2 regions of the Exiguobacterium sp. SH0S7 genome follow, and region 1 is predicted to be linked to the other one. Evidence: predicted binding sites of a transcription regulator. Region 1 holds the regulator's gene; the other holds the start of a gene.
The links. The regulator LexA, encoded in region 1, represses DNA repair genes until DNA is damaged. The targets are predictions, from matches to a motif close to CGAACATATGTTCG.
Positions count from the first base shown of each region.

Region 1 (4,216 bases):
AACATCCAAACGTTCAAACTCGTCGTCAAGACGATCGCGGCGAAGTATGGCCTTCACGCGACGTTCATGCCGAAACCACTCTTCGGTGTCAACGGTTCAGGGATGCATGCGAACATGTCACTCTTTAAAGGCGACACGAACGTGTTCTACGACCCGAACGGTGACATGGAGCTCTCGGATACGGCACGCGCCTTCACAGCTGGTATCCTCGAGCATGCACGTGCGTTCACGGCGATCTGTAACCCGACGGTCAACTCGTACAAGCGTCTCGTGCCTGGATACGAAGCACCATGCTACGTCGCATGGAGCGCCCGTAACCGTTCACCGCTCGTCCGTGTACCGGCTGCCCGCGGCCTCTCGACACGTATCGAAGTACGTTCGGTCGACCCGGCGGCGAACCCGTACCTCGCGCTCTCGGCCCTCTTGGCTTCTGGTCTTGACGGCATCGAGAAAGACTTGAAAGCACCGAAACCGATCGACAGCAACATCTACGTGATGGACAAGCCAGAGCGTGTTGCGAACGGGATCGACGATCTTCCGGCGACACTCTTCGACGCGCTCGAAGTACTCCGCGCCGACAAAATCGTCATGGATTCGCTCGGTGACCACATCGGCGAACACTTCCTCGAGTTGAAAGAGATCGAGTGGGACATGTTCCGCACGCAAGTAACAGAGTGGGAACGCGATCAGTACATGACTCTCTACTAAGTCGAATGAACTTGAAAAAACGCTCGATCCAGTTTCTTGGATCGGGCGTTTTTTTAGTCAAAACAAGCGACCACTCGAAATTGAGTGGTCGCTTGTTTTGCGATTAGAACGCACGTTTGAAAAATGTGGACGCATAGTCGAGTGCCGTATGGAGCGTCGTCGCGAACACGAGACCGAGGAAGGACGGGATGCCGTTCAAGTCGAGCCACGTCTTCACAGCCGCTTCATACGGGGTGAACGTAAGGATGAGTGCGAGCGGGAAGCCGAGGTAGATGACACGAATGAGATCGCTCAACACCGGTAAGTGCGACAGCGGAGACCGGTGCGGCATCAGCTTCACGTAAGGGAGCCAAAAACCACGCAGCGGTCCCCACCGATAGTATGCATCCGACTTCAAATCGAGGTCCGGGGAGAGCCAGAACGTCCCGATAAGCGCACCGAGGAAAAGGGTAGTCGGGATATCGACATCAATAAAAGGCGTGGCAATCGCTAAAGCACCGATTGCCACGAGGTTCGTACGCGTATGTGTCTTGCCGCTAGCCATTAATGGATCGTCCGGTATACACCGATGACCTTCCCTAAAATGGATACGTTATCGAAATACATCGCCTCAAGTTCATCGTTCTCCGGCTGGAGTCGGACTTTCGACGCCTCTTTGTAGATCCGCTTGACGGTCGCCTCACCCTCGTCCGTCATCGCGACGACAATCTCTCCATTGTCTGCCGTGTTCTGTTGTCTCACGAGTACGCGGTCCCCGTCGAGGATTCCGGCGTTGATCATCGAATCGCCAGAGACGGAGAGCATATACACGTTATCCGAACCGACGATATGGGCCGGGAGCGGGAAGTGTTCTTCCACGTTCTCGATCGCCGTAATCGGTGTTCCGGCCGTAACTTTCCCGATAACCGGGACGTACATGACCGTCTCACGCTCCTCGATTGACGGGGCGTCCTCGCTCAACACTTCGAGCGCACGCGGTTTTGTCTTATCGCGCCGAATCAATCCACGTTTTTCAAGACGGTCCAAGTGACCGTGCACGGTCGAGCTCGATGCGAGACCGACCGCTTCACCAATTTCTCGGACTGACGGGGGATAACCTTTCGTCCGAACTTCAGCTTTTATAAAATCAAGAATCTGTTGCTGTCTTGCTGACATTTTTTTCAATGGATTTCACCTCGTTTATGTCGAATAACCTGCGAACGCATCCTATTCTTTATGGATTTATTTTAACACAAGAACATATGAGCGTACAAACATTCGTTCGTTTTTTCTTGACCGAACAGAGGTTCCTGTTTTATGATGAGAACAGATAAACGAACAGACGTTCCTAAGAACGCATATTCTCATATTTGGAGGCGGTTCAAATGAAAGATACAATCAACGGATTTATATTGGTCGGAATGGTAGTGCTCGGGATGTTCGCCTTTTACTTAGTCGGCGAGTTTCGCCAAGGCGAAGTTGGTGAGCCGACAGTGATGACGGTCGAAAGAAGTATCGAACAAGAAGTTGCGTTCAACGAAGCGGAGACGCTCGAAGCCCAGCTGTTAGCGGAACGTGCGGAAAAAGAAGAACGGAGAACGACGTGGTTCGCCGCTGAATGATCGATTTGGATTGCGAACACCCGCTCATCCTGTGTATCGTAAAAGGATGACTGGAAAGAAAGGAAGTGACGAGATGCGAGTCGTCATTTATTGTCGCGTATCGACGAACAAGTCCACTCAGGAAACCTCGCTCACGAGGCAAGAAGCGGAATTGTTACAGATGGCCAAACGTCTCGATGCGGAAGTGATCGATGTGATCACCGAACAAGAGAGCGGTTTCGAGGTCAACCGGACGGGTCTGCTCGATCTGTTAGAGCATGTGTCGGCGTCAAAGCTCGATGCCGTGCTCGTGAGCGATGACAGTCGCCTCGGCCGAGGGAATGCAAAAATCGCCATCTTGCATACGCTCATGAAGCATAACGTCCGGCTGTTGACAATGCAGTCGTCCGACGAATACGTCGTCTCCGACGCCGAGAAGATGGTGCTTGAGATTGTCAGCGTCGTCGAGGAGTATCAACGGAAGATTCATAACGCCAAGATATCGCGCGGCATGCGCCGGGCGGTCGCGAACGGCTTCAACCCGCAACGCAACATTCAGCACCATGACCAAGGTGGGAGGAGCCGGATCGAAGTGCCGATCGAGGAGATCGTCCAACTCCGGGAGCGGGGGCTCACCTTCGCTGAAATCGCGGCCACGCTCCGCGGATTCGGCTACGAAGTCTCGAAAGCGACTGTGAACCGTCGCTATTTGGAACATGTGGCAGTGCCAGAAACTTGATTCCTGCGCCCTGATTTTGTACAGTAGAACTACAAATTCAGTAGAGAGGGGGCGAACCATTATGTTAGCACCCGAACAATTGGAGCGGATTAACTTCCTCGCCAACAAGGCAAAGACAGACGGTTTGTCACAACAAGAGATGGACGAGCAACAAGCGTTGCGTCAACAATATTTAAAAGCGTTCCGTCAATCGTTCAAATCCCAGATGATGGGCATGAAAGTCGTCGATCCGGAAGGCAACGACGTGACACCGGAAAAACTAAAAGACGAACAGAACCGACACCGTTCTGAATGAACTCGAATGCACATCCTATTTCGTATAGGATGTGCATGTTTGTTATACACGAAGCTCGATAAGGTTCGACCATTCCCTCGAAAACAGACGTATGGAAGTAAACGATTCCAATCAATGTGACATACTATTTAATTAGTTGTGACACACGATTGAGTGTGCTAAAATATGACGGGTAGAAACTTTCTTAACAACAGAGAGGATGAAATTAGTGGAAACAACTACTAAAGAATTATTAGCGATTAACTCGATTCGGACGCTCTCGATTGATGCTGTCCAACAAGCGAACTCAGGTCACCCAGGTATGCCGATGGGTGCGGCCCCGATGGCGTTCACGCTTTGGACAGACAAAATGCGTCACAACCCGAAAAACCCGAACTGGTTCAACCGCGATCGGTTCGTCCTTTCAGCAGGACACGGTTCGATGCTATTGTACTCGCTACTTCACTTGTCTGGTTATGACCTTTCACTCGACGACCTCAAGTCGTTCCGTCAAATGGACTCGAAGACACCAGGACACCCTGAGTATCGTCACACAGCAGGTGTAGACGCGACGACGGGACCACTCGGTCAAGGGATTGCCATGGCTGTAGGTATGGCAATGGCTGAGAAACATTTGGAAGCAACATACAACCGCGACGAATTCAACGTGGTTGACCACTATACGTTCGGAATTTGTGGAGACGGTGACTTGATGGAAGGTGTGTCGGCTGAGGCCGCCTCACTCGCCGGTCACTTGAAACTCGGTAAACTCGTCGTCTTGTATGATTCAAACGACATCTCACTTGACGGGGATCTCCACAAGTCATTCTCTGAAAGCGTAGAAGATCGATTCAACGCTTACGGATGGCAAGTCATCCGCGTCGAGGATGGAACGGACATCGATACGATCGCCAA
Region 1 covers NZ_SJVA01000001.1:158,584-162,799, reverse strand. Annotated here, with positions in the region: gene glnA (type I glutamate--ammonia ligase) at 1-708, shown strand, start outside; gene EVJ22_RS00855 (metal-binding protein) at 812-1,252, opposite strand; gene lexA (transcriptional repressor LexA) at 1,252-1,872, opposite strand; gene EVJ22_RS00845 (hypothetical protein) at 2,073-2,309, shown strand; gene EVJ22_RS00840 (YneB family resolvase-like protein) at 2,383-3,027, shown strand; gene EVJ22_RS00835 (DUF896 domain-containing protein) at 3,089-3,322, shown strand; gene tkt (transketolase) at 3,522-4,216, shown strand, end outside.

Region 2 (4,216 bases), 460 kb from region 1:
CCCGTCGGCGAACGTGTTGGCGCCGAACGATAGTAATGCGAAGACGAGGACGAACGTCCCGATGATCTCCGAGATCAAGTTGAACGGAGTGTTCCGAATACCAGGAGCGGTCGAGAACGTAGCGAGCTTTGCACCCGGATCGTCGGTCGCGTCATAGTGCGGTTTGTAGTGCACATAGACGAGACAAGCCCCGATGAATGCCCCGATGAATTGGGCAAGGATGTACAGTGGCACATCGGCCCATGGGAATGAACCTGCTGTCGCGAGTCCGATCGTGACGGCAGGGTTGATGTGCGCGCCTCCGTAAATACCTGCGGCGTACACCCCGACCATAACGGCGAGACCCCAACCGAACGTGATGACGATCCAGCCGCCGTTCTCGGCTTTCGAGTGGCGGAGGACGACGCCGGCGACGACACCGTTACCGAGCAAGATGAGTAGCATCGTACCGATAATTTCGCTGACAAATGCTGACATGTGATACTCCCTTCCTTCCATATTGGATTTGGCTTACCACTTTTCTATATCCCCCGTTTGAAAGCGCTTTAAAACCAAGATATTGAAAAAAACCACTTTTTAATGAGGAAAGTGGTTCGGACTGGTAAAATGTTTGGAAAAATCAAGGGTAATCCCGACGAGAAAGATGAAGAGAACCCCTAAGCTCACGAAAGACAACGGTGTCCACCATGCCGCGCCGAGGTCGAGTACGATCGAGGCGATGACAGTCAAGTAGAGCCAAGCGAGCCGTCTTGAAATCTCATGGTCCCGATAACGATTCGTGAGCGATGCACCGAGCGGGGCACCGACAAAGGCGCCTGTCACCAAGGCGAGCGGCGCGACATAATCGAGCGACAACGAAGGCAAGTAACCGATGAGTCCGCCGAGCGAGATGAACAGGACGGCGGCAAGGCTCGTCCCGACGGCGCGGTGCGTCGAAAAACCGAGCCAACTCACGAGCAACGGGACGATGATGAAACCGCCGCCGATGCCGAGGAGTGCCGACAAGAGTCCGGCGATCGCACCGATGAAGAAACTTGCGGCGAATCCAGATTTTTTGCGTTTCGGTGGCTTTGATGTTTTCTTTAGAAGCGTAACGGCAAAATAAGAGAGGATAAGCAAATAGAAAACATTCAGCAACCAGTCATACGTCCCGGAGATTGACAGCACGATCCGGCTCGACAGCTGCGCGGTGACCGCACCGGCCAGACCGACCGTGAGACCGTTCGACCATGACACGTTGCCGAGCGACGAGTGCTTCTTCGCTCCGGACAGGCTCGTGCCGACGACGAACAAAAGTGACGTCGCGACCGCCTCGGCCGCCGAGTATCCGTTGAACAAGAGCACCGGGACGATGATGACACCGCCCCCGATGCCGAAGAAACCGGACAAGGCGCCGACGACCGCGCCGAGCGGGATGAAGAGAAGTGACCACATGACGACCCACCCATTTCTGTTTAGATTCCTCCTCACTATAGCGAATCGGGGAGCGGTTTGGGAAGCGTCTCAGAAGCGAATATTTGTTCGTGTATGTGCTATAATCAAGTCAATATGCAAGGGATAGAAAGCGAGGAATATATATGGACAAGATCAAGCTTCCGTTCGAATTACATTCGGAATATAGTCCGGCCGGCGACCAGCCGGAGGCGATCCGCCAGCTCATCGAAGGCGTCAACCGCGGCGACCGTTATCAGACGCTGCTCGGTGCGACCGGCACCGGGAAGACGTTCACCGTATCGAACGTCATCCAGGAAGTGAAGAAACCGACGCTCGTCTTAGCCCACAACAAGACGCTCGCCGGCCAGCTCTATTCCGAGTTCAAAGAGTTTTTCCCGAACAACGCCGTCGAATATTTCGTCAGCTACTATGACTACTATCAACCGGAGGCGTACGTGCCGTCGACCGACACGTTCATCGAGAAAGACGCCTCGATCAACGACGAGATCGACAAGCTCCGCCACTCGGCGACGTCGTCCTTGTTCGAGCGGGACGACGTCATCATCGTCGCATCCGTATCGTGTATATACGGTCTCGGTAACCCGGAAGAATACAATAGTCTCGTCTTGAGTCTCCGCGTCGGGAAAGAGATGGGGCGCGACCAGATGCTCCGCAAACTGATCGACATCCAATATGAACGGAACGACATCGATTTCCAGCGCGGGCGCTTCCGTGTCCGCGGCGACGTCGTCGAAATCTTCCCGGCGTCACGCGACGAACAGTGCTTGCGCGTCGAGTTCTTCGGTGACGAGATCGACCGCATCCGCGAGATGAACCCGCTCACCGGCGAGATCATCGCCGACCGTGAACACGTCTCCATCTTCCCGGCATCCCACTTCGTCACCCGTGACGAGAAGCTGCAAAAGGCGATCATCAACATCGAGGCCGAGCTCGAGCAACAGCTCGAGAAGTTCCGTGAAGAAGGCAAACTGCTCGAAGCACAGCGTCTCGAGCAGCGGACGAACTACGACCTCGAGATGATGCGCGAGATGGGCTACTGTTCAGGCATCGAGAACTATTCACGCCATCTGAACTTGACGGAAGAGGGGGCGACGCCGTACACGCTCATCGACTACTTCCCGAAAGACTTCTTGCTCATCGCCGACGAGTCACACGTGACATTGCCGCAAGTCCGCGGGATGTTCAACGGCGACCAGGCGCGCAAACAAATGCTCGTCGACCACGGTTTCCGTCTACCATCGGCCAAGGACAACCGTCCGCTCAAGTTCGAGGAGTTCGAGAAGAAGTTGAGTCAGGCGATTTTCATCTCGGCGACACCGGGCCCGTATGAGCTCGAGCATACGCCAAACATGATCGAGCAGATCATCCGGCCGACGGGTCTACTCGACCCGACGATCGAGATCCACCCGATCAAAGGACAGATCGACTACTTGATGGACCAGATCCGCGAGCGCATCAAACAGGACGAACGCGTCCTCGTGACGACGCTCACGAAGAAGATGGCCGAAGACTTGTCGGACTATCTCCGTGAAGCGGGCATCAAGGTCAACTATATGCACTCCGAGATCAAGACGCTCGAACGGATCGAGATTATCCGTGACCTGCGGCTCGGCAAATACGACGTCCTCGTCGGGATCAACTTGCTGCGGGAAGGGCTCGATATCCCGGAAGTGAGTCTCGTCACGATCCTCGACGCCGACAAGGAAGGGTTCCTTCGTTCTGACCGGTCACTCATCCAGACGATCGGTCGGGCGGCCCGTAACTCGAACGGCCACGTCATCCTGTTCGCCGATAAGATGACCGATTCGATGACGCGGGCGATCGGGGAGACCGACCGCCGTCGCACGATCCAACAGGAATACAATGAAAAACACGGCGTCACGCCGCAGACGATCCGCAAAGAAGTGCGCGGCGTCATCCGCGCGACCGTCGCTGCCGAAGAACAAGTGCTCGAGTCGCTCAGCTCGATGAATCAAGACGAGCGCGAGGCAGCGATCGTCAAACTAGAAGAAGAAATGAAACAAGCGGCCCGCGATCTTCAGTTCGAGCGGGCGGCCGAATTGCGTGACTTAATCTTGGAGTTGAAGGTAGGGAATTAAATGGCTGAAAAGAAAAATGCGATCGTCATCAAAGGGGCGCGCGTCAACAACTTGAAAAACATTGATATCGATATCCCCCGTGACCAGCTCGTCGTCTTGACGGGTCTGTCGGGATCAGGGAAGTCATCGCTTGCATTCGATACGATCTACGCCGAAGGGCAGCGCCGTTACGTCGAGAGCCTGTCGGCATACGCCCGTCAGTTCCTCGGACAGATGGACAAGCCGGACGTCGATACGATCGAAGGGTTGAGCCCGGCCATCTCGATCGACCAGAAGACGACGAGCCGGAACCCGCGCTCGACCGTCGGGACGGTGACGGAAATCTATGACTACTTACGCCTCTTGTTCGCCCGCATCGGGAAACCGGTCTGTCCACGCCACGGCATCGAGATCTCAAGCCAGACGATCTCACAGATGGTCGACCAAGTGATGGAGCTCCCTGAGAAGACGCGCCTGCAAATCTTGGCGCCAATCGTGTCGGGACGGAAAGGCACGCACGTCAAAGTGTTCGACTCGCTCAAAAAAGAAGGGTTCGTTCGTGTCCGCGTCAACGGGGAGACGATCGAACTGACCGATGATATCGAGCTCGACAAGAACAAGAAACATTCGATCGAAGTCGTCGTCGACCGGCTCGTCGTCCGCACTGACGTCGAAGGCCGCCT
Region 2 covers NZ_SJVA01000001.1:620,555-624,770, reverse strand. Annotated here, with positions in the region: gene EVJ22_RS03160 (MIP/aquaporin family protein) at 1-477, opposite strand, end outside; gene EVJ22_RS03155 (sulfite exporter TauE/SafE family protein) at 577-1,434, opposite strand; gene uvrB (excinuclease ABC subunit UvrB) at 1,578-3,554, shown strand; gene uvrA (excinuclease ABC subunit UvrA) at 3,555-4,216, shown strand, end outside.
Region 2: the regulator LexA is predicted to act here: its motif matches at 1,511-1,524, upstream of uvrB (excinuclease ABC subunit UvrB).